One region of the Clostridium gasigenes genome, then DNA from elsewhere that is predicted to be linked to it. Evidence: a T-box and tRNA genes for the amino acid it is inferred to sense, from the RefSeq annotation. Region 1 holds a T-box; the other regions hold tRNA genes.
The links. A T-box is a leader RNA that pairs with one kind of tRNA and senses whether it is charged. The one in region 1 lies ahead of alaS (alanine--tRNA ligase), so its partner is inferred to be a tRNA-Ala.
Positions count from the first base shown of each region.

Region 2: it has a tRNA-Ala gene. The T-box ahead of alaS (alanine--tRNA ligase) is inferred to sense a tRNA for this amino acid. The anticodon was not compared.
Region 3: it has a tRNA-Ala gene. The T-box ahead of alaS (alanine--tRNA ligase) is inferred to sense a tRNA for this amino acid. The anticodon was not compared.

Region 1 covers NZ_CP071376.1:3,748,302-3,762,492, reverse strand. The annotation lists gene nifU (Fe-S cluster assembly scaffold protein NifU) at 1-284, shown strand, start outside; gene mnmA (tRNA 2-thiouridine(34) synthase MnmA) at 293-1,369, shown strand; gene J1C67_RS17605 (PRC-barrel domain-containing protein) at 1,549-2,049, shown strand; gene J1C67_RS17600 (AI-2E family transporter) at 2,027-3,058, shown strand; T-box leader at 3,217-3,396, shown strand; gene alaS (alanine--tRNA ligase) at 3,461-6,100, shown strand; gene J1C67_RS17590 (IreB family regulatory phosphoprotein) at 6,243-6,500, shown strand; gene ruvX (Holliday junction resolvase RuvX) at 6,552-6,986, shown strand; gene J1C67_RS17580 (DUF1292 domain-containing protein) at 7,062-7,331, shown strand; gene J1C67_RS17575 (Fur family transcriptional regulator) at 7,490-7,948, shown strand; gene J1C67_RS17570 (ribonuclease J) at 8,059-9,726, shown strand; gene typA (translational GTPase TypA) at 9,909-11,735, shown strand; gene mltG (endolytic transglycosylase MltG) at 11,829-12,851, shown strand; gene J1C67_RS17555 (O-methyltransferase) at 12,865-13,509, shown strand; gene J1C67_RS17550 (peptidase U32 family protein) at 13,516-14,191, shown strand, end outside.
Region 2 covers NZ_CP071376.1:1,465,356-1,476,105, forward strand. The annotation lists rRNA gene J1C67_RS07070 (23S ribosomal RNA) at 1-943, shown strand, start outside; rRNA gene rrf (5S ribosomal RNA) at 1,075-1,191, shown strand; tRNA gene J1C67_RS07080 (tRNA-Ile) at 1,200-1,276, shown strand; tRNA gene J1C67_RS07085 (tRNA-Ala) at 1,280-1,355, shown strand; gene J1C67_RS07090 (hypothetical protein) at 1,615-1,755, shown strand; gene J1C67_RS07095 (hypothetical protein) at 2,042-2,485, shown strand; gene J1C67_RS07100 (VanZ family protein) at 2,726-3,172, shown strand; gene cls (cardiolipin synthase) at 3,285-4,718, opposite strand; gene wsfD (glycan biosynthesis hexose transferase WsfD) at 5,235-6,728, shown strand; gene J1C67_RS07115 (LTA synthase family protein) at 6,749-8,593, shown strand; gene J1C67_RS07120 (GtrA family protein) at 8,694-9,059, shown strand; gene J1C67_RS07125 (glycosyltransferase family 2 protein) at 9,155-10,093, shown strand; gene J1C67_RS07130 (hypothetical protein) at 10,202-10,435, shown strand; partial or broken gene J1C67_RS07135 (CinA family protein) at 10,664-10,750, shown strand, end outside.
Region 3 covers NZ_CP071376.1:1,236,458-1,241,846, forward strand. The annotation lists gene J1C67_RS06030 (DUF1667 domain-containing protein) at 179-412, opposite strand; gene J1C67_RS06035 (NAD(P)/FAD-dependent oxidoreductase) at 472-1,884, opposite strand; gene J1C67_RS06040 (transcription repressor NadR) at 1,941-2,447, opposite strand; gene J1C67_RS06045 (HDIG domain-containing metalloprotein) at 2,474-2,977, opposite strand; tRNA gene J1C67_RS06050 (tRNA-Ala) at 3,104-3,179, opposite strand; tRNA gene J1C67_RS06055 (tRNA-Ile) at 3,183-3,259, opposite strand; rRNA gene rrf (5S ribosomal RNA) at 3,270-3,386, opposite strand; rRNA gene J1C67_RS06065 (23S ribosomal RNA) at 3,477-5,389, opposite strand, start outside.

The sequences.
Region 1 (14,191 bases):
TTAAATTCAAAACTTTTGGATGTGGATCAGCGATAGCTTCATCATCAATGGCTACAGAGTTAATAATGGGGAAAAGTATAGAAGAAGCATGGACATTATCAAATAAAGCAGTTGCGGAAGCTCTTGAAGGACTTCCAGCAGTTAAAATGCATTGTTCAGTTTTAGCAGAAGAAGCAATTCATAAGGCTATAAATGACTATAGAAACAGAACAGGATTAGAACTTTGGGATTTTGAAGAACACGATGATATCCATGATCACGTTCATGGAAATGATGAAGAGTAGGTGACTTAGTGAAGAAGAAGGTAGTTATAGGTATGAGCGGTGGAGTGGATAGCTCAGTTGCTGCATACCTTTTAAAAGAGCAAGGATACGATGTTATAGGTATTACTATGAAGAATTGGAAAGAAGACGATGACTATGTAGAAAGAGAAGGTGGTTGTTGTTCACTTTCTTCAGTTGAAGATGCAAGACGAGTAGCTGATAAATTAGATATACCTTTTTATGTTTTAAATTTTGTAGATAGTTTTAAAGAAAAGGTTATAGATTATTTTGTACAAGAATATATAGAAGGTAAAACACCAAACCCATGTATAGCTTGTAACAAGTACTTAAAATTTGATGAACTTTTAACTAAGGCTAGATCTATAGGTGCAGAATATGTATCTACAGGACATTATGCAAAAATAGAAGAAAGAGATGGTAGACATATCTTGATTCGTGCAGATGATGATAAGAAAGATCAAACATATGCCTTATATAACTTTACTCAAGATCAATTAGCACATACTCTAATGCCTTGTGGAGATTATACTAAGGATAGAATTAGAGAAATTGCTAAAGAAATAGGGCTTGCAGTTCATAATAAAAAAGATAGTGAAGAAATATGTTTTATTCCAGATAATGATCATGGTAATTATATATTGAAAGTTAGACCTGGCGAAGTAAAAACAGGTAATTTTGTTGATAAAAATGGAAATATATTTGGAGAACATAAGGGTATAGTTTACTATACAATAGGACAAAGAAAAGGGCTAGGATTAGCTCTTGGAAGACCTGTTTTTGTAACTGATATAAATCCAAGAACTAACGAAGTTGTTATTGGTAAAGAAGAAGATATATTTAAAACTGATTTAGTAGCAACAGATGTTAATTTTATAACTTTTGATAACCTTGAAGGTGACTTAGTTGTTGAAGCTAAAGTTAGATATTCAGGAAAAGCTGCAAAGGCTACAATTTCACCATTAAATAACGGAAAGGTTAAGGTAAGCTTTGAGGAAAAACAAAGAGCTATAACTAAAGGTCAATCAGTTGTTTTCTATGATGGAAACATTGTAGTTGGTGGAGGAGTAATAGAAGAAATTCTTTAATTTCTATATTAGGGATCTAAACAAAAACAAACCATAATCTGACTAGTTGTTTTTTTAGATCCCTTAGATTAAAATAAAAATTCTCGTAATTAACTATTACGAGAATTTTTTTTGATTTAAAAGGAGAAACTAGTTTTAATAATACTAAGGCTAGGTGATAGAAAGAGAGGGATAGTAGTATGTTAAAAACTAGGGATTTCTATTTAATAAAAGTATATGATATAAAAGGGAAATATTTAGGAGTTATAGATGATATAGCTATTGATTTTTATAAAGGACAGGTAATTGGATTCTTCATTTCTAACTTTTCCTTGTTTTCAAAGAAAAACTATATAGATAAAAAAGAAATAATTTCAATAAATGAAGTAGTCATAGTTAACACTATGACTCATTATAATGGATTATCATTTAAGGAAATTAAAGACATGGATATTATGGATAATAACAATACTATGAGAGGAGTTCTTGAAGATTTAATTATAGAGAAAAAGGATTTATCTATAAAGGGTATTATTATGAGCTCGGGGATTTTTGATAAAATGTTAAAGGGTAAAGAAATACTACTATTAAAGCAATGTATATTAGGTGAAGATTTTATTTTGTATAGTGGAAATGATGCTATAAGATTACAAACATTACCACATAATATACGCGAATATGATAAGCTTAAGCAAGCATAAAAAAATAATTAATAAAATTTTAATAGTAGTAGTGATTATATTAGTACCTTTAATATATATAAAGATTGCACCAGTAAAAACTTTGGTAGACATATTACTAATATCTTTTATATTTGCCTATGGGTTAAAGCCAATAAGTAATAATGTGAGTGAAAAATTTAATTTAAAAAAGAGGACTTCTTCAATTATTATAATAGTAGCTATAGTAGTAATTACAGTTATGTTATTATATTTAATGATTCCAGCAATAATAAAAGAGTCTTCAAATTTTGGAGCTATGATGGATAACATAGAGTTATATATAAAGGATATAGCTAGGAAATTAAAAATTGATGATTTACCTATTTTCAACAGTTTATATATGCAAATTAATGAAAAAATAAATATTTTTTTAGGTGGATTTTCAAATAATTTTCTTGAAAATATAATTAGTGCTTCGGAAAATATTATTTCCTGCGCAATAATTCCAATTGTAACCTATTATTTTTTAGTAGATGGTGAACTAATATACAATAAAATATTATTAATATTACCAACTCGAAAAAGAATAGTAGCTAAAAAAATACTATCAAATATTGATAAAATACTCTCAAGGTACATAATAAGTCAATTGGTTTTATCGCTTATAATAGGAGTATTAACATTTATTATATTAATGTTAGTAGGGGTTAAGTTTGCTTTGGTTTTAGCTATATTAAATGGAGTTTTTAATATAATACCCTATTTTGGTCCTATAATTGGAGGTGTTCCAGCGGTTTTTGTGGCTCTAATAGATTCGCCATCAAAAGCAATTTGGACAATAATAGTAATGTTTATATTGCAACAATTAGAGGGTAATATATTATCACCTAAAATTACAGGGGATAGTACCAATATGCATCCTATTATAATTATAATTTTGCTTTTAATTGGAGAAATGTTTGGGGGATTAGTTGGAATGATATTAGCGGTTCCCATTGGTGTAATTATTAAGGTGATTTATGAAGATGCAAATTATTATTTGTTTTAGAATTTTCAATAGATATTTTTTTGAAACTGTCTAAATTTAATTGACATATTTTAATAAATAAATTATACTTTCAATTAAGTAACACTATAAATCTATGGGTTGTATCAGTGGAACTTACTCCTTAGAAGGTATATGAAAAGGAGTTCTTTTAAAAAAATATGTAAGCTATGATAAGAATAAGTAAATATTTAATAAGAATTTCAGAGAGGAAGTATATGGTGTAAGCTTCTATCTTATAATATTGAAGCTATCTTTGAGCTATAATTTTCTAAGTGATGCATTTTAAAAAAAAGTGCATAATTAGGGTGGTACCGCGGAATATAGTTTTCGTCCCTTTTTATAGGGATGAGGACTTTTTTTATACCTAAAAATAAAAAAAATGTAATAACGGAGGTAACAATAATGAAATACATGGGAGCAAACGAGCTGAGAGATACTTATTTAAAGTTCTTTGAAGAGAAGGATCACTTAAAATTAGAAAGTTTTCCTTTAGTGCCAAAAAACGATAAAGGTTTACTATTGATAAATGCAGGTATGGCACCTCTAAAGCCATATTTTACAGGTGTTCAAACTCCGCCAAGAAAAAGAATAACTACTTGTCAAAAATGTATTAGAACTGGTGATATAGAAAATGTAGGGAAAACTTCAAGACATGGTACTTTCTTTGAAATGCTTGGAAACTTCTCTTTTGGAGATTATTTTAAAGAAGAAATAATCTCATGGGCATGGGAATTTATCACTGAAACACTTGCAGTGCCTAAAGATAAGTTATATGTAACTATTTATTTAGAAGATGATGAAGCTTTTGATATTTGGTGCAGTAAAACAGACGTAGATCCAAAGAGAATATTTAGATTAGGTAAGGAAGATAATTTCTGGGAAATTGGTGTTGGACCTTGTGGACCTTGTACAGAAATTCACTTTGATAGAGGAAATGGATCTATAACAACTATAGAGGAGTTCCTTAAAGCTAGTGATGAAGATAGAGTTGTTGAGTTCTGGAACTTGGTATTTACTCAATTTGATAAAGATGAAGAGGGTAACTACAATAAACTTGCAAAGCCTAATATAGATACAGGAATGGGACTTGAAAGAATAGCTACAATAATGCAAGGTGTTAATAATATATTTGAAATTGATACTGTTAAAAATATAGTTAAAAAAGTATCTGAATTATCTGCTATTAATTATGGTGATGATGCAATAAAAGATATATCTCTTAGAATAATTACAGATCACGTTAAAAGTGTAACTATGCTAATATCTGATGGTGTTCAGCCAAGCAATGAAGGTAGAGGCTATGTGCTTAGAAGACTTTTAAGAAGAGCTGCAAGACATGGTAGAGTCCTTGGAATAAAGGGATTGTTTTTAAAAGATATAGTTGATTCAGTTGTTGAAAATTATGGGGAAGCTTATCCAAAACTAAAAGAAGATAAAGAATACATTGAAAAGATAATTTCATTAGAAGAAGAAAGGTTTAATGAAACTATAGATGCAGGTATGAATATATTAGCTGGTTATATAGTTGAACTAGAAGCTTTAAAGGAAACAGTGCTGAAGGGCGAAAAAGCCTTTAAATTATATGATACTTATGGATTCCCTATTGAGTTAACAGAAGAGATTTTAGAAGAAAAGGGGATATCAGTTGATAAAGAAGCCTTTATTTTAGAAATGAACAATCAAAGACAAAGAGCAAGAAGTGCAAGAGGGGAATCATCATATATGGGTAGTGATGAAAATCCTATAAATAAAATAGATGCTTCAATTAATACTGAATTTGTAGGATATTTTGAAACAGAAATAGAAGCAAAAGTAGTAGCTTTAGCTGATGACAAGGAAATGAAAAACGAATTAGTAAAAGGTGAAAAAGGCTATATTGTAACTGATTCTACTACATTTTATGCAGAGATGGGTGGTCAAGTAGGTGACAGAGGTATAATTATTAGTGAGAGTGGGGAAGCTTATGTTTATAACACAAAGAAAAATGTAGGTGGGAAAATTATTCACTATGTAGAAGTTAAATCTGGAAATATTAAAAAAGATCAAAAAGTATCGTTGAAAGTAGAAATAGATAGAAGATTGAATATTTGTAAAAATCATACAGCTACTCATATGTTACATGAAGCGTTAAAAGAAGTTGTTGGAAAACATGTAAATCAAGCAGGTTCATATGTGGATGATGAAAGATTAAGATTTGATTTTGCTCATTTTAAAGGATTAACTGAAGAAGAATTAGAAAGGGTTGAAACTTTAGTAAATAGAAAAATTATGGGAGTGTTTGGAGTAAATACAAATCTAATGACTATAGAAGAAGCTAAAAATAGTGGAGCTATGGCATTGTTTGATGATAAATATGGAGATAAAGTTAGAGTTGTTAGTATTGGAGAGTTTTCAAAGGAACTTTGTGGAGGAACTCATGTAAAGAACGCTGGGGAAATTGGATTATTTAAAATAGTTGGAGAATCTGGAGTTGCAGCGGGAATGAGAAGGATAGAAGCAGTAACAGCTTTAAATGCTATGAAATACATGGAAGAGAAAGAAAAGACGTTAAAAGAGGCTTGTAATGTTTTGAAATGTACTGAAAAAGATATTTTAAAGAAAATAGTTTCTCAAAGTACAGAGATCAAGGAAAAAGAAAAAGAAATATTAGAACTTAAAAATAAAATAACTTCAGGAGCAGAAGGAGATATATTAAATTCTGCTAAGATAATTAAAGGAGTTAAAGTTATATCATATGCTTTAAAAGATGTTGATGGAAATGCATTAAGAGATTTAGCAGATAAGATTAGAAATAAAATGGAAAGTGGAGTAGTTGTTTTAGTAAGTAATGTTAATGATAAAGTTAACTTAATAGCTATGGCAACAAAAGATGCAGTAGAAAGTGGAGTTCATTGTGGAAAAATAATTAAAGATGTAGCAGCTATTGTTGGTGGCGGCGGAGGTGGAAGACCAGATATGGCACAAGCTGGTGGGAAAAACCCTGAAAATGTTACCAAGGCAGTTGAAACAACTTTTGATATTGTTGAAAAGTTAGTAAAATAGTGTACAATTAAACTTTTATAATGTATAATATATTTAAATAAATATTAATAAAGTATAGAAGATAATAATCGTAAATATAGATTTTATGAAAATATTATAAATAAAATTAGTAGGGGGTGAAGCTGCAATTAGCAGCATTATTATGAATAATAATTTAGATCATACCATGCAATTCAATTTGAACATTGATAAAGAGGATTTAACAAAATCAATTTTGAATGATGTTTACAATGCGCTAAAGGAAAAAGGGTATAATCCTATTAATCAATTAGTTGGATATCTTATTTCAGGTGATCCTTCTTACGTTACAAGTTACAACGGAGCAAGAGCTTTACTGAGAAAACTCGAAAGAGATGAAATTCTTGAAGAAGTTATGAGATCTTATTTAGAAGTGAAATAAAGAGAGTGCCCGTATTATTTTCGGGCACTCTTATTTTTTAAGGAGTTAAGTATGAGAATACTAGGATTGGATGTGGGAAGTAAAACTATTGGAGTTGCGGTAAGTGATCCTTTAGGGTACACAGCTCAAGGAGTAACTACAATAAGAAGAATAAAAAAAGATACGGACATAGAAGCAATTAAAAAGTTATGTGTTGAATATTCTGTTGAAACCATAGTTGTAGGATTACCTAAAAATATGAATGGTACTATTGGAGAATCAGGTGAACGAATGCTTGGGTTATGTGAGGTAATTAAAGAGGCTACAGGAATAGAGGTAGTAACTTGGGACGAAAGATTAACAACAGTAGCGGCACATAAATCTATGCTTGAAGCAGATTTATCTAGAGGTAAAAGAAAGAAGATTGTAGATAAAATTGCAGCAATATTTATATTGCAAGGATATTTAGATAGAATAAGTTTAAGTAAGAAAAATAAAATTACTTAATTATAATTATTAATTGAAAAATATTATTGACAACATTAATATATAAAATATAGAATTAAAAAAGGAGAGATAATTATGGATAAAAAATTAGACGTAATAGAATTATTTGATGAAGAGGGTAATGCAGTAAAATTTAACGTTGTTGAATTTCTGGATATAAAAAATCCTGAAACTAAGGAAACTAATGAATATGTTATAGTTTATGAGGATGGATTTGATGAAGATGACGTAATTGCATTAAAAGTAGATATTGATGAAGATGGAGAAGATTTATTAGTGCCTATAGATGATGAAGAAGAATTAGCGTTAGTGCAAGAAGCTTATGATAGCGTAGTTATAGATTAGGTATTGAAAAATAGTTGCGGTGATATGTATCTTGATTAGTTATTTTTAAAAATAACTTAATTAAAAGGAATTTTTTTAAAAATAATAGATACAGTTTCTAGCACATTATTTTTCAAAGTTCCTATCTAAAGAAGGAATTTATGAAAGAGGTGTTGTTTATGGAAGAAATAATGACTATTGATATGAATGTATTAAAAGAAGATTTAAGACAAAAAGGCTATAAGCTAACTCCTCAAAGAAGAGCTATAGTAGATACAATTATTGAAAAAGAAGGAGAACATTTAACGGCTGAAGAAATATATGATGAAGTTAAAAAGAATTGTCCAGAAATTGGTTTGGCAACAGTTTATAGAACTATATTGTTATTAGAAGAGTTAGGTGTAATATGTAAACTAGATTTAAATGATGGATGTAGCAGATATGAAATAGTTCATAAAGATGAAACTCATAGACATCATCATTTAATATGCAATAAGTGTAAGGCTGTTATAGAAGTTCAAGACGATTTGTTAGATGAAATTGAAGCAGTAATAGAAAAATCGTATGAGTTTAAAATTTTAGATCATAGTGTTAGATTTTTTGGACTTTGTGAAAAATGTCAAAGTGAAACTAAATAAGTAATAAAGGTATTATCTTTATTGATATGTAAAAATACTTAACTGTTTTTTACATTTTTAAAATAGGTAACATACTTTTGAATATATATTTTATGAAAAGGAGGGTAAATATGAAAAACGAAAAAGCAAAGGTTAGGATTATTCCTTTAGGTGGACTTAACGAAATAGGAAAAAATATAACAGCAATAGAGTATAAAAATGATATAGTTGTTATAGATTGTGGATTGAAATTCCCAGATGAAGACATGTTTGGTATAGATATAGTTATCCCAGATATTAATTATCTTTTAAACAATAAGGAAAAAGTAACAGGGATATTTTTAACTCACGGACATGAAGATCATATTGGTGCATTACCATATGTTTTAAAACAATTAAATGTACCTGTCTATGGAACAAGATTAACTCTTGGTATATTAGAAACGAAGCTTAAAGAGCATGGACTATTAAGTACAACAGAACTTATTATAGTTAAGCCAAGAGATGTTATTAAATTAAATTCTGTTTCAGTAGAATTTATAAAAACAAATCACTCTATTGCAGACTCAGTAGCAATAGCAGTTCATACCCCACTAGGAGTTGTACTTCATACAGGAGATTTTAAAATCGATTATACACCTATAGACGGACAACAAACTGATTTTGCCAGGTTCGCAGAACTTGGAAAGAAGGGCGTTCTTGCATTACTTGCAGATTCAACTAATGTTGAAAAACCAGGATATACAATGTCAGAAAAAGTAGTAGGAGAAAGTTTTAATCGTATTTTTGCAAAGGTTGAAGGTAGAATAATAGTAGCTACATTTGCTTCTAATATTCATAGAATACAACAAATAATAGAATCATCAAGACTGTACGGTAAAAAAGTAGCTGTTTCTGGGAGAAGTATGGAAAATATAGTTCAAGTTGCTATTGAACTTGGATATTTAGAGATCGAAGAGGAAATGCTTATTGGTATAGATCAAATTAATAAATATCCAAATGATAAGGTAGTCATAATTACTACTGGTAGCCAAGGTGAACCAATGGCGGCATTATCAAGAATGGCAGCTTGTGATCATAGAAAAATAAGCATTGTAAAGGGTGATACAGTTATTATTTCTGCAACACCTATTCCAGGAAATGAAAAATTAGTTTCTAAGGTTATAAATCAACTATTTAAACAAGGCGCAGAAGTTATTTATAAATCATTAGCTGATATTCATGTATCAGGGCATGCTTGTCAAGAAGAGCTTAAGTTAATGCAAGCATTAGTTAAGCCAAGATATTTCATTCCAGTTCATGGTGAATACAGACACTTAAAGCAACATGGAGAACTAGCTATGTCTTTAGGGTTGCCAAAAGAAAATTTAATTATAATGGAAAATGGTGACATAATTGAAGCTAATAGAAGCGCAATAAAGAAAAATGGATCAGTAATTTCAGGACAAATCTTTGTTGATGGTCTTGGTGTTGGGGATGTTGGGAATATTGTACTTCGAGATAGAAAATATTTATCGCAAGATGGAATAGTAACAGTTGTTGTTACTTTATCTAGAGAAAATAATTCAGTAGTTGCAGGTCCAGATATAATTTCAAGAGGTTTTGTGTATGTTAGAGAGTCTGAAGGCTTGATGGATGATGCAAAAGAAGTCGTAAGAAAAGTATTGTTAAATTGCGAAGAAAAGAATATTAAAGACTGGGCAACACTTAAATCAAGAATAAGAGATGAACTTAGAAGTTTCTTATATGAAAAAACTAAGAGAAGACCTATGATTTTGCCGATTATAATGGAAATATAAGACATAGGTTGACAAGTAGTAAAAATAACATTAAAATGAATAAGGTAATAAGTCAAAAAAAATTGGATACGACTGTATCCAATTTTATTTTGGAAAAAATGAGTTATAGGTTTACATTATGATAAGTAACAAATTATTATAGGTTCACATTATAATAAATACAAATTATTGGAGGCACATAAATGGAATTAATAACTAGAAATGATATAAGGAATATAGCAATAATAGCCCACGTTGATCACGGTAAGACTACTTTGGTTGATGCGCTATTACAACAAACTAATAAAGCAAGAGAAAATGAAAAAGTAGAAGAAAGAGTAATGGACTCTAACGATTTAGAAAAAGAAAGAGGAATTACAATACTTTCAAAAAATACATCACTTTTATATAACGGTATAAAAATTAATATAGTAGATACTCCAGGACATGCTGATTTTGGTGGAGAAGTTGAACGTGTACTTAAGATGGTTGACTCAGTTTTACTTGTAGTTGATTCATATGAAGGTCCAATGCCTCAAACAAAGTTTGTTTTAAAGAAAGCTTTAGAACTTGGATTAAAACCTATAGTTGTAATAAATAAAATTGATAAGCCAAATGCTAGACCGGTAGAAGTAATTGACGAAGTATTTGAATTATTCTTAGAGTTAGGTGCAGAAGATGAACAATTAGATTTCCAAACAATCTACGCATCAGCTAGAGAAGGTTATGCTAGATATGAAGTAGAAGATACTAATGTTGATATGCTACCTTTATTTGAAACTGTACTTAAATATGTAAAAGCACCAGAAGGTTACATGGATGGACCTTTCCAAATGTTGGTTACTACTTTAGATTCAAATGAATATGTAGGTAAAATTGCAGTAGGTAAAGTTCATAGAGGAAAAGTTAAGAAAAATCAACAAGTAGCTTTAGTTAAAAAAGATGGAACAGTAGGAACTTATAAAGTATCTAATGTGTTTACATATATTGGAACAAACAGAGTTGAAGCTGAAGAAGCTGGACTTGGTGATATAATTGCAATAAGTGGAGTTATAGATGCTAATATTGGTGAAACTATAGCAGATGTATTAAGTCCAGAAGCACTTCCATTTATAGATATTGATGAGCCAACATTAAACATGAACTTTATGGTTAATGATTCACCATTTGCTGGTAAAGAAGGAGCTTATGTTACTTCAAGACATTTAAGAGATAGATTACTTAAGGAATTAGAAATAAACGTAAGTTTAAGAGTTAATGAAATTACTCCAGATTGTTTCGAAGTTTCAGGAAGAGGAGAACTTCATTTATCAATTCTTATTGAAACAATGAGAAGAGAAGGATTTGAACTTCAAGTATCTAAACCTAACGTTATCTTCAAAATAGAAAACGGAAAGAAATTAGAGCCTATGGAGTACTTAACAATAGATGTTCCAGAAGCATTTATGGGACCTATAATGGAAAAGCTAGGACCTAGAAAAGGTGAAATGGTTAATATGACTTCAGCAGTTAATGGATATACTAGATTAGAATTCGTTATCCCAGCTAGAGGACTTATTGGATTCAGAAGTGAATTTATGACAGATACTAAGGGTAATGGTATAATGAACCATGTATTCCATGGTTATGATAAGCATAAGGGTGAAATGCCAGAAAGAAGTAGAGGTTCAATAGTTTCATTTGAAACAGGAGACGCTATAGCTTACGGTTTATATAACGCTCAAGAAAGAGGAACATTATTCATACCAGCTGGAGTTCCAGTATATCAAGGTATGATAGTTGGAGAATGTGCTAGATCAGAAGATATGGATATAAATATCTGTAGAGCTAAAAAGCTTACAAATACAAGATCTTCAGGTGCAGATGATGCATTGAAATTAAGCCCACCAACAATAATGACTTTAGAGCAATCACTAGAATTTATCAATAGCGATGAATTAGTAGAAGTTACTCCAAAGACAGTAAGAATGAGAAAAAGATTCTTAGACAGTTCTGAAAGAAGAAGACTTACAAGTAAAGGTAAAAAATAAGAAGAAAATTCTTTAAAATTGAATTAAAAAGTATTATAATAAAGTAAATAGCCTATTAATAAGGCTATTTACTTTTATATACAGGGGGTTTTTATGAACATTTTAAAAAATAAGAAAATAGTAATTATTATGTTTATAGTGATTTTGATAACAGTTTCTTTTATTTTTTTTAACAAATCCCTAAAACATCCTTTAAAAAGTGATAAAGATATAATAATAAATGTAAAAACTGGAGACAGTTTTTATAGTTTATTAAATAAATTGCAAGAAAATAATCAAATTAATGGCCTAGGAATTATAAAAACATATATTAAGGTTACAAATACAGTAGTAGATGTTAAACCTGGTGAATATAATTTACATAATGATATGAGTGTTAAGGATATAATTAATACTCTTAATAATGGATTAGCAGTTGATGTTATTGATATTACTATTCAGGAAGGTTCTACTATTGATGAAATAGCAAATAAACTTGAAATAAATGGAATGTGTGCTAAAGATGAATTTATTAAGGCAGTAGTAGCATATCCACTTCCGTCATATATTAAGCAAAGTAAAATAAAGAGATATGATTTAGAAGGATTTTTATTTCCTGATACATATAAATTTTCTAAACAGTCAAGTCCTGAAGAAATAATATCTAAAATGTTAGAAAGATTTGAAGATGTTTGGCAAAGTACTTTAAAAGAAGCAAATATTAAAGTTGCAAATGAAGATGTTGAAAAGGTGATAACTATTGCATCTATGATTGAAAAAGAAGCAATAGTTAATGAGGAAAGAGCTGTAATTGCATCTGTTATATATAACAGACTTAATATAAATATGAAACTTAAAATAGATGCCACAGTTATATATGCTATGGGGTATCATGTAAAAGGTCTTTCGTATGAAAATTTAGAGATTGAATCACCTTACAATACATATATAATTGATGGGTTACCGGTAGGTCCGATTTCAAATCCTGGGATACCATCTATTTTAGGAGCTTTAAAGCCTGAAAAAACAGATTATTTATTCTATGTGCTTCCAAAAGATGGGGGCAATAGACATTACTTTACAAACAATGATGTTGATTTTATGAATAAATTAGAAGAATTCGGATACGAACCTTAGATGGAGGGAGAATATGAGTGGAATAACCCATGATTATATGGAAGAATATATAAGAGGATTAATACCAGATAGCCAAGGTCCCCTTAAAATATTAGAAGAATTTGCAAAAGAGAATGCAGTTCCAATAGTTCAAAAGGAAACTGCAAAATTTTTAGAGTTTATGGTAAATATGAAAAAACCTATGAGAATTTTAGAATTAGGTACAGCTATTGGATATTCTGCTACATTAATGTATGAAGCAGCCGGCACAAAACCACATATTACTACTATTGAACGTGATGAAAATATGATAAAATATGCTAAAGAGAACCTTGGAAAATTAGGGTTACAAGATAAAATTATAATTAAACAAGGTGATTGCTTAGAAATATTGGCTGAACTTGAAGAACCTTATGATTTAATTTTTATGGATGCTGGTAAAGGTCATTACAATCATTTTTTACCACATTGTTTAAGATTGCTTGAAAAGGATGGAATTATAATAGCTGATAATGTACTATTTAGGGGAATGGTTGCATCAAAAGAATTGGTAAAAAGAAGGAAGATAACTATAGTAAAAAGAATGAAAACATATTTAGATCTTGTATCAAGTGATGAAGATTTAATTACATCTGTAATACCCATGGGGGATGGAATTGCAGTGACTAAAAGGAGGTAATTTAAAATGATAAAACCAGAAATTTTAGCGCCAGCAGGAAGTCTAGAAAAATTAAAAATTGCAATTGATTTTGGAGCAGATGCTGTATATATAGGTGGTGGAAAGTTAAACCTAAGGGCTTTTTCAGATAATTTTACAAATGATGAAATGGCTGAAGGTGTTAAGTATTGTCACGATAGAGGGAAAAAACTTTATGTAACAATGAATGTATTTCCAAGAAATTTTGATTTAAAGGGAGTAGAAGAGTATATTCTATCTTTAGTGGAACTGGGAATAGATGCTATAATTGTAGCAGATCCAGCTATTATAGTTGCAGCAAAAGAAGTAGCTCCGGATTTAGAAATACATTTAAGTACTCAAGCTAATACTGTAAACTGGAAAGCTGCAAAATTTTGGCATGAACAAGGAATTAAGAGAATTGTTTTAGCTAGAGAACTAACATTTAATGAAATTAACGTAATTAAAGAAAACTTACCAGAAGAATGTGAATTAGAAGCTTTTGTACATGGATCTATGTGTATAGCTTATTCAGGTAGATGTTTAATTTCAAACTATATGTTAGGAAGAGATGCAAATAAAGGAATATGTTCAAATGCTTGTAGATATAAGTATTATTTAGTTGAAGAAACAAGACCAGGAGAATATTATCCAGTAGTAGAAGATGATAAGGGAACATATATAA
Region 2 (10,750 bases), 1.8 Mb from region 1:
TGACCCGCACGAATGGAGTAATGACTTGAGCACTGTCTCAACTGCAAATCCGGCGAAGTTGTAGTGCGAGTGAAGATGCTCGCTACCCGCGATTGGACGGAAAGACCCCGTAGAGCTTTACTGTAGCTTAGCATTGAATTTCGGTATTGTCTGTACAGGATAGGTGGGAGACTGGGAAGCTAGGGCGTTAGCCTTGGTGGAGTCATCCTTGGGATACCACCCTGACAGTACTGAGGTTCTAACTGGACGCCATGAAACTGGTGACAGGACATTGTTAGGTGGGCAGTTTGACTGGGGCGGTCGCCTCCTAAAAAGTAACGGAGGCGCTCAAAGGTTCCCTCAGAACGGTCGGAAATCGTTCGAAGAGTGCAAAGGCAGAAGGGAGCCTGACTGCGACACCTACAAGTGGAGCAGGGACGAAAGTCGGACTTAGTGATCCGGTGGTACCTCGTGGGAGGGCCATCGCTCAACGGATAAAAGCTACCTCGGGGATAACAGGCTGATCTCCCCCAAGAGTCCACATCGACGGGGAGGTTTGGCACCTCGATGTCGGCTCGTCGCATCCTGGGGCTGTAGTAGGTCCCAAGGGTTGGGCTGTTCGCCCATTAAAGCGGCACGCGAGCTGGGTTCAGAACGTCGTGAGACAGTTCGGTCCCTATCCGTCGCGGGCGTAGGAAATTTGAGAGGAGCTGTCCTTAGTACGAGAGGACCGGGATGGACCGACCTATGGTGCACCAGTTGTTCCGCCAGGAGCATCGCTGGGTAGCTAAGTCGGGACGGGATAAACGCTGAAAGCATCTAAGCGTGAAGCCTCCCTCAAGATGAGATTTCCCATAGCATAAGCTAGTAAGACCCCTTGAAGAACACGAGGTTGATAGGTCAGAGGTGTAAGTATGGCAACATATTTAGCTGACTGATACTAATAGGTCGAGGGCTTGACCAATTTACAATAATTCATGTGCAATTTTCAGAGAACAAAACTCTGATAAAAAAATATAAGAGACTAAATTAATATTTAGAATCTTAAAATAACTGTTGACAAATAAGTTTAAAACAGTTATACTTAATAAGTAATCTGGTGATGATGGCGTAGAGGAAACACTCCTTTCCATTCCGAACAGGAAAGTTAAGCTCTACAGCGCTAATGGTACTGCACGGGCAGCTGTGTGGGAGAGTAGGACGTCGCCAGGTCAAAACTAGGATCTTTAGCTCAGTTGGTTAGAGCAACCGGCTCATAACCGGTCGGTCTGGGGTTCGAGTCCCTGAAGGTCCACCATATGGGGGTATAGCTCAGTTGGGAGAGCACCTGCCTTGCACGCAGGGGGTCGCAGGTTCGATTCCTGTTACCTCCACCATATTAAAAGTTACGATTTATATCGTAACTTTTTTTGCTTTAATTTAGATATTATTGTAACTGTCGAAAAAGAGAGTAAAAACTCTAAAAATTTAGTTATCAATTATTAATTATATATATTATAATTAATAATATATAGTAAAGGTTTAAATAGAGAATAAGATTATTTTTAACAAAACTGGTTTTCATTCATAAACTAGTAAGGTACTTAATGAATATAAAATCAAACAAAACAAACTTTGAAATGGGGAGTGTTTTTTGTGGGCAATAAATCTGGGTTAGAACAAAGGATAATAGAACTAAAATTAGAGAAAAGGGAATTGCTATTAGCAGGAAAGAATATAAATAAGATAGACGAATTAATAAAAGAAGTAGAAGAAGAGATAAAATGTTTAAGATAGGTTGAATAATTATAAGAAAGTTATTATTAGGGCATAAATACATATATGTATTTATGCCCTTTACATTTATAGAGCTAAAAAGAAAATAGACTAGAATATTACTAGTTATTTTAAAAAAGATATTTTAGGCATAGAAAATACTAAGAAGGGTTATATATTAGCAATTATAGAAATAGGTATAGAAGGATAATTAATAAGAATATAGCATATATTTAATAAAATAAACATATTAAGATATGAGGCATATATTTATGTTATTAATTGAGTAAGAGAGAGGTGAGCTTATATGATAAGAACTGTTGTATGTGAAAAAGAGGGATGCAGTGGTAGTAGATTCCATATAGTAACTGATAATAATGAAATAGTATTAACGTGTGACCAATGTAAGAGTGAAAATAAATATGATATAAGTTATTATGATTTCATAATGTTGTCAAATTGTTCTAAATGTAATAATGATACGTTTAAAGTATTTAAAGATACAGATAGAGATGGTGTTTATGCAACATGTACTGAATGTGGTGCGGTTCCTGAAAAAGTATATATAGATCCTGATGGAGCACAAGTATCATATGAAGGGAAATTATTAAATGATATAAAAGATACATTACACCTAGTAGAACAAAGGATGTGTAACTTAGAAGTTAAGGTACAAGATATAGAGAGAGGACAAGGAATGTTAGAGCAATCTTTAGCTTATATTAATAGATATTTAATAGATCGTGATTAATATCTATACAAGTTAAAATTAAATAGTGTATAATTTTTAAGGAGATTAATATATTATTTAATTTAGACATCTTTAAAAATATAATAGTAAATATGAGAGTTTATTTTATTTCATGATTTGTTTATTTAATACAGAATAGCACTACTACTAGTGTATTAAATTTATTTGTTTGTAATAAAATATATATCAAAGTAAAGTCTATTATTTTTGAGGATGCTTTAAAACTTAAGGAGAATAGATATGATCAGAAAAAACAAAGTGATATCATGGGTAATGTTATTAGTATGGATGGGAATAATATTCTTTATGTCCAATCAAACGGGTGAGGTATCAAGTAATCAAAGTGATTTGGTAATAAAAATATTTGAGTTTTTAGGTATAAGATTAGATTCGTATTTTGGAGAGCTAGCAACTTTTATAATAAGAAAAGCATCACATTTCACTGAATATCTAATTCTATTTTTGCTTTTATATAGAGTAAATTGTTTGTATATGGGTAAAAGAAATGCTAAATTATATACTTTATTAGGGGTTTTATTATATGCAGGTTCAGATGAAATTCATCAATACTTTATACCAGGTAGAGCAATGGCATTTAAAGACGTGATAATAGATATATCTGGTGGATGTATAGCTATGATTTTAACATGGATATATGAAAATGTTAAGTCAAATAAGGAGTCTTAAAAAAATAATAATATCTATATAAAAAGAGGGCAATTTTTCTAATCACTGTAATAGTGGTTAGAAAAATTCTCTTTTTTTAACGACGCTTATATTAGGATAATATTGGTTTAGGCTATAATATAGATGAAAATAATCTACATAGACCATTAATAAATCTATCTATTAGTGAACTTTTATCGAAGGTATCTAGATTAAAATCAGTGCAATTTTTAAGATCTTGTAAAAAAATGTTGTTTAAATCCTCAGTAACATATTTATCATATATTACTGTATTTATTTCATAATTCAATTCAAAACTTCTGATATCCATGTTAGCAGTACCTACAGTGCAAATCTCATTATCTACAGTAAGTATTTTTGAATGAATAAAACCTTTATTAGAATATAAATATACTTTTGCGCCACATCTAACTAATTCTGCTATGTAGGTAAGTGAAGCTCTATTTACCATAAAGTGATCTGCTTTTTTAGGATATATTATTTTTACAGTAATGCCGCTTAGTATAGCTATTCTAAGAGTATCAACAAGTGCTTCTGGCGGAATAAAGTATGGCGTAATAATATTTACTTCTGTTTTTGCCATACTGATCATCTTAATTATGCTTTGCATTATTGAAGGATATTCGGAGTCTGGGCCACTTTTTGTAAGTTGCATAACAGTCGAACCTATAGAGGTAGCTGTCTTGAAATAATTTTCAATATTACTTGGAATATTATAATCTTCATTGCAACTTTTTTTTACAATTGAATAGTCATCAAGAAACACTGATTGAAGACCAAGTACAAAATCACCTTTAATCATAAAATGGCAATCTCTCCAATTGCCAAGTTCACCCTTGCCTAAATACTCATCGCCAATATTAATACCACCTAAAAACCCAACTTCACCATCTATAACTATAATCTTACGATGATTTCTATAGTTAATTTGAGTGTTTATAATTCTTAGGAATGGAGCTAAAAAGTGGCTATAGAAAACTACTTCGACACCAGCAGATTTTAACTCTTTAACGTATCGATGACTTAACTTAGAAGAACCAATTCGGTCTATTATAAATCTAACGGTTATACCTTCAAGAGATTTTTTTATTAGAATATCCTTTATTTCGTTACCGATAACATCGTCTTTTACAATATAATATTCTAAATGTATATGATTAGTTGCTTTAAGCAATTCTTTCTTTAAGGCATCAAATTTTTCACTACCTCCATTTAGAACTTTAATGCTATTATTAGTGAACACCGGAGAATAAGAATTTGCTGCTAATAGTTCCATTAAAGATCCATATTTATTTAACTTATGAGAAAACTTTAATGGATATAATAACTCTTTTAAACTAAAGGAAATGGTTTTATCTAGTTTATTTATTTTCCAACTTCGACCTAAAAAAATATATAAAAGTAGGCCTATGGGAGGAAGAAAAATTAATACTAGAATCCAGGCAAGTGTTTTTTCAGGTCTTTTTTTTTCTAGAACAACTACAGTAGAGACTAAGATTATATTTATTAATAAAAAAAACAAAATAATTAATAATAATATATACATTCAAAGACCTCCATGACGATATCAATAATTTTATAAATTTACTATGATATATATTAATAGTATTTCCAGTTTATTAGTTAATTATCATCATAAGGCAAAAGAATGGAAGAATAAATTAGGGTTTATGTTAAGATTAAAAATAGTATTAAATAGACTATCATATCGACTTGTTATTTTTAAAAAGATTATTAATATAGAAATTGGATAGAATAAAAATAAAGCAAATATTAATATTATTGAAAATTATGGTATAATTGTAATGGAAAATACATTTTGATTATAAATACACACTATGAAGATATACAAATGAAAATATTCAAATTATGTAAAAAATAATAACTAAGTGAGCTGATAGAAAATAACAAGTTAAAGATTTTGAAGATATTTTGTTATAGGAGAAGAACTATAATACAAAATAGACCAGAATTTGATTAGTTATTTATTTGAAGTCTATTAAGGTTTCATGCATATGGATTAATTATTATTTTAATATTAGTTAGAAAGGAAATTAGATTAATGAGGTTAAAAAAAAGAAATTTATTTTACCAAAGAATATTATTTTTGATTTTAGCATTAATAATAATAAAGTATGTATTGTTTTCATATCCACAACCAGGGGTTGCTGATCAAGGAGATTTTCAAAGAGTTATGTCAGAGGGTGGGATAGGATTAATCAATGAAGATATTATAAATCTAGATTTTAAAAGATTTAACGAATATACAGTAACAGATTACTCTATTAAAGATAATGGATTTATTAAATTTGAAAGTAGTACTATTGGATATATAATATATTTTATATCACTTATTTGTAGGTCTATTGGAGAAGATGTATTTAAAACTCAATATTTAGCTGTAATTTACGTTATTATATATGTTTCAGCATTATATATAATAATGAAAAGTATGAACATAAAAAGCAGATTAAAGTTTGGAATTTTAAGCTTATTAAGTTTGTTCGTTTTTTTAGATGGAAATTATTTAATATGGTTTAACAGTCTATATGGTGAGCCTATGATGATTAGTACACTTATGTTATTTATCGCGGCATATAGTTCTTATGTTTATAAAAAATATACACTTAAAGATGATAATAAGATAATAGGTAGAATAGTATTTATATTTATTGCAGCATTTTTATTTGTAGGATCTAAAATGCAAATAATAACAGCCGTGCCTATGATAATATTTATGTTAGTTAAAGTATTATTGGATAATAGAAGGGTTATAAGTAAAGTTAATCTTGTGTGTTTATCAGTTTTCTTAGTTATAATATTAATATATCCTATGAGAATAACTATGAAAAATAAAGAGATGAGTAAAGATACTCAATATAATTCTGTGTTTTATGGAGTGCTTAATGGTTCAAATGATCCAAAGCAAGATTTAATAGATTTAGGATTAAATTCAGATATGTATGTTGAAGCTGGTAAACATGCTTATTTAAATCCAGATGAATATGTTAAATATGCACCTAAAACAGAAATAACTGAAAATGAATTCTATAGAAAGATGTCAAATGGAAAGTTAGCTAAGTTTTATTTAACGCATCCAATAAGACTTATAGAAGGAATGAAATATACTGCAAACCATGCATTTATAACAGGGACAGGTTTAGGTAAATATTCAAGAAGCTATAGTGAAGAATCTATAAGAGAATTTGATAAATTTACAATATGGTCTAAATTTAGAGAAAATAAATTTCCTAAAAATATTAGGTTTGTTATATTAATTTATACTATGATTTTTTCGGTTTCAATTTATAAATATGTTAAGAATAAAGGTAATAATGAAATTAGAAATAAGATATATATAATTTGGCTTCTAATATTTATAGCAGCACTACAATTCCCTATGCCTTTTGTAGGTAATGGAGAAGCTGATACTACAAAACAATTATTTCTATTCAACTTCATAACTGATGTAATTATTTTAATTTCTGTGTATTGGAGTATATCAAAGGGAATTGATTTTATAGGATGTAAATATAAAAGTATAAAATCGGTATAATGTGAAAGGTGCGTTAGATAATGAAGTTTGATTTGTTAAAATTCATATATTGTAATGCTAAGGATAAGATAAGGAGTAACTGGATATCTATATTTAGATTTGTAATTGTTATAGATATGTTAATAAAGACTACTGTATTTTTAACTATATTAGAAGAGAGAAAAGCTGATAAGTTAATAATAGACAATATAAGTATAAAGTTAAGTTTGGTACATTTGATGTATATTATTCTTGTTTTTTCTTTCGGATATTTACTTTCTTATAATAAGCAAATTATATATTATAATTTATTAAACATCTTTTATAGTATTTTGTTAGTTATGGATCTAGGATATTATAGAATGAATATGGATTTACTAGGTTTAAAAAACATTTTCTTTCCAGGAACATTTAATCCAATGAAGGGAGATATATTTATATTTAAATCATCTGATATACTATTTGTTATAGATATAATTTTAATAATAGTATGGATATTAGTATGTAAAATAATAAATAATGAAAAAAGAAATTTAATTAAATTTAGTGTAACATTTATAATGGCTATACTAGGCATATTTATTTCATTTATATCCTTAGATGTATTAAGCTTAGCAGGGTGGGATAGAAAAATGTTTGATCAAAGTTGGACAACTCTGATGTCAATTAGAGCACCAGGTCCAATAGGATATCATGGATATGAGGCTATAAGAACTTTGAAGAGGGTATTTCATAATCCTAAAGCTGAAGATATGAAGGAAATAGATGATTGGCTAGTAAGTAATAATGAGAACTTACCTGATAATGAGTATAAGGGTATGTTTAAAGGTAAGAATGTTATTTTTCTGCAAATAGAGTCTCTAGAAAATTTTGTTATAAATAAAAAGACCAATGGTAAAGAGATAACTCCTATTTTAAATAAGTTAATTAAAGAAGGCTTGTATTTTAATAATATATATGAGCAAAATAATGCAGGTAATAGTATAGATTGTGATTATATGGTTAATACATCTATATTTCCTTTGGGCGGGGATATTACAGCTTTAAATTATGGTGAAGTAGTTTATCCTAATTCATTACAGAGGGTTTTGAATAATCAAGGATATAAAACTATATCTACTCATCCTTTAGAACCTGGAGAGTTTAATTGGTTAGAACTTCATAGAAATGGATTTGGCGCTAGTGAAATTTGGGATGACGATGATTATTTTTATGATGAATATGTTGGGTATGGATTATCAGATAAAAGTTTTTTAAATCAATTAGCTTATAAGATTGATAAAATAAATGAGCCATTTTATCTTCATTCTTCTACGTTAACTAGTCATGGACCATTTAATATAGATGATGAATATAGGGTATTAAATTTACCTAAAAAAATAGATAAAAGTTACTTAGGTGGATATTTCGAGAGTATTAGTTATACTGATAGACAAATTGGTATGTTTATAGACAGGTTAGATAAAGATGGGTTACTTGATGATACAATAGTGGTTATTTATGGAGACCATGGAGGTGTACATAAATATTATAATGATGATATTAAAGATTTATGTTATGAAGGTAATTGGTGGAAAGAATACACTAAAGAAATACCTTTAATAATATATTCGAAAAATGGTCATAAGCAAGCGTTTAATAAGCACGGAGGACAAGTTGATATTATGCCAACTGTTTTATATTTATTAGGGGTAGAGGATTTTAATTATAAAAAAACTTCTATGGGTAGAGTTTTAGTTAATACAAATAGAGATGCAACTGTAATTAAGGGAAATATAATAAAAGGCCAGTGCAAAGATGAAGAAGAGAAAAACAACTTGTTAAAAGCTTATGATATTGGAGAAAAGATAATTAAGAATAATTATTTTAAATATAATAGAAATTGAAGATTAGGGAATTAAATTTAAGAGATTTGAAAGAAAATATATCATATTATCAGTAAATATTTTTTAAAAATCTTTAAGTTTAGATAGAAAGGATAGAATCATGGAGAAATTTATAAAGTTTGGATTAGTAGGGGTGTTAAATACTGCAATAACTATTGGGATATTTAATGTATTAAGATTTGTGGGTATAGACATAATTGTGGCTAATACAATCGGATATATTTGTGGAATAGTGAATAGCTATTTTTGGAATAATAGATGGGTATTTAAAAGTAATAGTAAAGATATAGCTACTGCTTGTAAGTTTATAGTAGTAAATATAGGAACAATGTTTATAAATAATTGCATATTAATTTTATTAGCGCAAAAGATAGGGATAAATGAGGTTATAGCACAAGGCGCATCTTTAGGATTAACAACTATAATTAATTTTATAGGTAATAAAGTGTGGACATTTAATAAATAAAGAAAATGATTAAGACGTAAGGTATGTATTTAAAAGTCAAAGTATTATTAGACATAAGTTTTAGTAAAACAAATAATTAGAGTGAAGGTGATTGTATGGGGAAACTTATATCGGTAGTAGTACCAATGTATTACGAAGAAAAAGTTGTAGGGGAATGTTATAGAAGATTATCAGAAGTAATGAATAATGTTAAATATAATTACGAATTAATTTTTGTTAATGATGGAAGTAAAGACAGAACTTTAAAAATGTTAAAGGAACTTGCAAAAGAAGATAATAGAATTAAAATAATAGATTTTGCAAGAAACTTTGGTCATCAAATAGCAGTCACAGCTGGAATTAAAGAAGCACATGGAGATGCAGTAATTATTATTGATGCAGATCTTCAAGATCCACCAGAGCTTATAGTAAATATGATAGATAAGTGGGAAAATGGATATGAAGTTGTATACGCTAAGAGAAAGAAAAGGGAAGGAGAAACTTTCTTTAAGGTATTAACAGCTAAATATTTCTATAAAATATTAAATGTAATGTCTGATATAGAGATACCAAAGGATACTGGTGATTATAGATTAATGGATAGAAAAGCTGTAGATGTATTTAATAGTATGCCTGAAAAAAATAGGTTTGTAAGAGGGATGGTTTCGTGGATTGGGTTTAATCAAACTTATGTAGAATTTGTTAGAGCAGAAAGATTTGCTGGAGAAACAAAATATCCTTTAAAGAAAATGCTTAAGTTAGCTGAAGATGGAATAGTATCATTTTCAAATAAACCAATAAAAATAATAGGCGGAATTGGTTTATTATTTGTTACTATATTCTTTATTCAAATAATATATGCAATTTGCAATACTATGTTTGGGAATAGAGTTAGTGTGATATTTTACTTATCAAGTTATATTAGTTTAATTGCAGGAATAATACTTGTAGCTATGAGTGTTTTAGGAACATATATAGGAAAAATATTTGATGAAAGCAACGGTAGACCATTATATATAATAAGAGAAAAAGTAAATTTTGAGTTAAATAAGTAAAGAGTAAGAACGGGAGTATATAAAAATAATATATGTATAAATAATTATTACCTGAACAAAATATATATAAGGCTAAGGGTTTAGCGCTTATCATATAGGAGGTTGCATATGCCAAATTATAAAATGGATATAAAGGGAGATTTAGGGGTTAGAGAATATAGTAATATATTTGACTATATGGGTGTTGTAGATAGTAAAGATACTTTTACCATTACATTAGAACAAAGTAAAAAAGAAGATCTAAATACAATAACCTCAATATTAAAGGGTAATAATTTTGAAATAGTAAATGAAGGGTTAAAAAATGACGGTGCCTATTATATTAATGCTAATAAAGAGTAGAGAATAGAGAAAAATTAGGATGGTTATTTTTTGAAGAGGATTAATTTATTAAATATAAATACAACTTCACGAGTCTTTTTTTAATTTTATAAAGTATAATATAATAAGAAGTAGTAAATGGTTGGTATAATTACTATATATTATTAGTGTAATATACTTTAAGTTAAGAGGGGGATTAGTATGACTAATGAAAAATTGAAATTTACAAAAGTGGATAAAAATAATAATTCAATAGAGTTTGTAGTGGCAAAGATTTTATGCAATAATGGGTTAACCGTTTCAACAGCAGAATCATGTACAGGTGGACTGGTTGCT
Region 3 (5,389 bases), 1.6 Mb from region 1:
ATTACAATTATAGGTACCTTGTCAATATTTTACTACATTTTTTTTTATAATACATTAACTTAGTCATGTTTTTTTAATATCTACTCAATATTATACTCTATTTCTAACCATAATTTATTAATATAATTCACTGATAATGATACTATCTTATTCTATTCTTATATTATTTGCTATATTTTTATTCTTTATGTATGTCTCTTGTACATATTATATCTATTCCTGTATTTAAGATGTTTTTACAAATTATATTTCCTACTTCAATTGGAACACTTGGATATATCCTACTTAAAACTTTAGATAATTCAACCCATAATTTTTTATCCACTTCTTTGCTACTCTTAACTGGAATCACTTTATATTCACTACTACCTTTTATTCTAACAACAGAAGTGAATATATCCTTCTCTTTCAAAAATACCCCTCCTCAATATCTATTATCTATACTTAGCTTTTTTATAAATTGCATATAAATTAAACATCTTTAAATTCTTTTATTCTCCCTGATATTACCTTAGAATTCTTAGAATCATCTACTATGTCAGTTGGCTTTTTATCTAATTCTCTAGCTAGTATGTTTATTATCTTTTCATTACAATAAGATCCTTGACAGCTCCCAAATCCAGCTGCTGTTCTTCTCTTTACACCTTCTACAGTTCTCGCACCTAAAGGTCTTCTTATGCAATCAACTATTTCTCCCTCGGAAACAGTATTGCAAGAACAAATAATCTTTCCATACCTATTATCAAGATCTATTATTTCATTGATTTCTTTCTTATTCATTTCTCTAAACCTATAAAATTCTCTTCTTTTATCAATAAAATTCTTTTTTAATGTACAATTTAAATTACTAGATAAGGTATCGCATAACATTTTAGCTATTGCAGGCGCAATTGTTATTTTTCCATAATGAGTTCCTGTTACTCTTATATATCCCTTATCTATTTCACTATCATCAATTAGCATAGAATCCTTATCATAGCTTTCTCTAAATAAATTATTTATGTTACTTTTCTTTAAATCATTTAATAAGTTATTAGCATAATCTAAATTATCATCTAAACTTGTTTTATTTACACTTTTTATACCAATTAAAGATCCATCTGTAATTGTTGGAGAGCTTAAAACAAAAGTATTTTTATCAAAAGTTTCTATAACTATTTTACTTAATTTATTATTATAATTATTATCTACAAGTAAATAACTCATATTTTTAAATTCATCTTCATTTTCATAAGTTTCCTTTTCTTCAACTATGCCATTTTCCTTAATATATATTTCATTTGGTGTAGTATTTATAACAACTTTACATCTAAATTTATTTTTACTTGTATTCACTATGAATCCTTTAGCTATATTTTGAATACTTATAACCTCTTCTTCTAGCCTAAAATTAACTCCATTATCAGAAGCTACCTCTGCATATGCAATAGCTAAATCATATGGTGCTATAATAGCTACATTTTCAGAATATAAACCCTTCTTAACATTATTGTTTATATTTGGTTCAATATCATATATATCTTTATCATCAACTAAATAGACACCATCTATTCCTCTATCTTTAGCTCTATTATACATTTCCTCAAGTTTTTTTACACCATTATCATCATTTACAACCCTTAATGCACCAATTTTCTTAAATGGTAATTTGAATTTTTGACAGGTCTCTTCTAATAATGAGTTGCCTATATACTCAAGACCAGCCATTATATTGTCTGATGTCTCTGATCCATCATAAACAATAGACGTATTTACAAATGATATATCATCTGCTATATCATAGTCCTTCTCTATAAGCGCTATATTAAAATTATATTTAGATAATTCATAAGCTACAGCACAGCCAATTATACCGCCACCTAATATTAAAACATCATAATCCATAAACCATACTCCCTCCTATATTAATTAAGTATCTTTATTATTAGTTTACTAATAAATTATAAAGCAAATCCCTTTTCTTCTAATTCTTTCTTTATAGCCTCAATATCTTCTTCAGTATCCGCTGAAATAGTATGTAAGTGAATGCCATTAGTTAATTCAGATAAAGGCTTAGCATCTATATTCTTAAATGATTCTTCAAATTTATTTAGGTCATTTAAATTTTTTATCATCATATTACCTATTATTTCACCATACAAAGGATGTTCAACAATAACGTTTTCTATTATACCACCATACTTAACAACTACTTGTAGCTCTTCTATCATATTATCTATACTATGATTTACAGCTATAATAGATTTCACTCTATTTATATCAATGTTATATATATATCCTTCTGGTGTTGCTATTATATTACTTCCTTTTGCCCTTAATATAGCTATATCTTTAACTATTATTTGCCTAGTAACTCCAAATCTATTAGCTAAATCTATTCCTTTTATAGCCTTATTATTCTTCCTCAACAATTTTACAATTGATTCTCTTCTATCTATAGACTTCATATTTTAATTCACCTACCTAATAATATCTAATTTTTATTATCACAAATACTGATTATATCTATTATTTTATTTTTTTTGAATTTCTTCTTATTATGATGATATCTAACTACCTCTAACAATTCTTTATCATAATTACGTGTTTTAAGCATCTCATATCCTATTTTAGGATGATTATAGTAGATATTTATTTGTTTTATATTATCATACTTCTTTAAATTCCCTTTAGTAAACTTATCTAATAATACTATTAAGGACTTCTCTATTAAATTTATATGATATTTACTTTTTCCTATATCATGCAAAAGAGCTATTTTTCCTACTCTGTATTCATCCATTTTAATATTATTATTTTTTAATAGCATTACTGAATCTTTACAGACTCTTATGCAATGATGTTTATCACTCTTTTTAAGCTTATTAAACATCATAATTTCATTGTTATTTAAATAAGTTTCTATATAACTATAGTCTATCTTTTTAAAAGAGGATTCTATTCCCCATATAAACTGTTTAATACGATAAAATTTCATTTTTCTTCACCTTTTCATTATATTCTATTTAAATAATAACACTATATATTTTCATTATCAATTATTGTTATACTTATATTTTATATAACAAAAAAGCTACGAAATAATTCGTAGCTTTTTTTATTATGGTGGAGGTAACAGGAGTCGAACCTGCGACCCCCTGCGTGCAAGGCAGGTGCTCTCCCAACTGAGCTATACCCCCATATGGTGGACCTTCAGGGACTCGAACCCCAGACCGACCGGTTATGAGCCGGTTGCTCTAACCAACTGAGCTAAAGATCCATTAATATTAACCTGGCGACGTCCTACTCTCCCACACAGCTGCCCGTGCAGTACCATTAGCGCTGTAGAGCTTAACTTTCCTGTTCGGAATGGAAAGGAGTGTTTCCTCTACGCCATCATCACCAGATGGTTTAGATCCTAAATCATAGATTTAGTCTCTTATATTTAATTTTATCAGAGTTTTGTTCTCTGAAAATTGCACATGAATTATTGTAAATTGGTCAAGCCCTCGACCTATTAGTATCAGTCAGCTAAATATGTTGCCATACTTACACCTCTGACCTATCAACCTCGTGTTCTTCAAGGGGTCTTACTAGCTTATGCTATGGGAAATCTCATCTTGAGGGAGGCTTCACGCTTAGATGCTTTCAGCGTTTATCCCGTCCCGACTTAGCTACCCAGCGATGCTCCTGGCGGAACAACTGGTGCACCATAGGTCGGTCCATCCCGGTCCTCTCGTACTAAGGACAGCTCCTCTCAAATTTCCTACGCCCGCGACGGATAGGGACCGAACTGTCTCACGACGTTCTGAACCCAGCTCGCGTGCCGCTTTAATGGGCGAACAGCCCAACCCTTGGGACCTACTACAGCCCCAGGATGCGACGAGCCGACATCGAGGTGCCAAACCTCCCCGTCGATGTGGACTCTTGGGGGAGATCAGCCTGTTATCCCCGAGGTAGCTTTTATCCGTTGAGCGATGGCCCTCCCACGAGGTACCACCGGATCACTAAGTCCGACTTTCGTCCCTGCTCCACTTGTAGGTGTCGCAGTCAGGCTCCCTTCTGCCTTTGCACTCTTCGAACGATTTCCGACCGTTCTGAGGGAACCTTTGAGCGCCTCCGTTACTTTTTAGGAGGCGACCGCCCCAGTCAAACTGCCCACCTAACAATGTCCTGTCACCAGTTTCATGGCGTCCAGTTAGAACCTCAGTACTGTCAGGGTGGTATCCCAAGGATGACTCCACCAAGGCTAACGCCCTAGCTTCCCAGTCTCCCACCTATCCTGTACAGACAATACCGAAATTCAATGCTAAGCTACAGTAAAGCTCTACGGGGTCTTTCCGTCCAATCGCGGGTAGCGAGCATCTTCACTCGCACTACAACTTCGCCGGATTTGCAGTTGAGACAGTGCTCAAGTCATTACTCCATTCGTGCGGGTCAGAACTTACCTGACAAGGAATTTCGCTACCTTAGGACCGTTATAGTTACGGCCGCCGTTTACTGGGGCTTAAGTTCACACCTTCGCTTGCGCTAAGCATTCCCCTTAACCTTCCAGCACCGGGCAGGAGTCAGCCCCTATACATCAGCTTACGCTTTAGCAGAGACCTGTGTTTTTGTTAAACAGTTGCTTGAGCCTATTCTCTGCGGCCTGCTCTCGCAGGCACCCCTTCTCCCGAAGTTACGGGGTTAATTTGCCTAGTTCCTTAACTGCAATTCTTCCGATGGTCTTAGGATTCTCTCCTCACCTACCTGTGTCGGTTTGCGGTACGGGCACTACTTCTCTTTCTAGATGCTTTTCTTGGAAGCATGGAATCAGATACTTCAGCCTAAAAGGCCTTCCCCATTACGCCTCAGAATTGTTAAAGCGGATTTGCCTACCTTAACTCCCTAAACGCTTAGACTAGCATTTCCATTCGCTAGCACATCCTATCCTTCTCCGTCACACCATCGATAATAACGATTGTAGTGGTATTGGAATATCAACCAATTGTCCATCGCCTACGCCTTTCGGCCTCGGCTTAGGTCCCGACTAACCCTGGGCGGACGAGCCTTCCCCAGGAAACCTTAGGTTTTCGACCTGTAAGATTCTCACTTACATCTCGCTACTAATGCCAACATTCTCACTCGTAATCAGTCCACCGCTCCTTACGGTACGACTTCAGCCCGATTACGACGCTCCTCTACCGCTCGTATTAAATACAAGCCCGTAGCTTCGGTGGTAAGTTTGAGCCCCGGACATTTTCGGCGCAGGATCTCTTGACTAGTGAGCTATTACGCACTCTTTCAATGAATGGCTGCTTCTGAGCCAACATCCTAGTTGTCTTTGAAATCCCACATCCTTTTCCACTTAACTTACACTTTGGGACCTTAGCTGACGATCTGGGCTTTTTCCCTTTCGACCATGGATCTT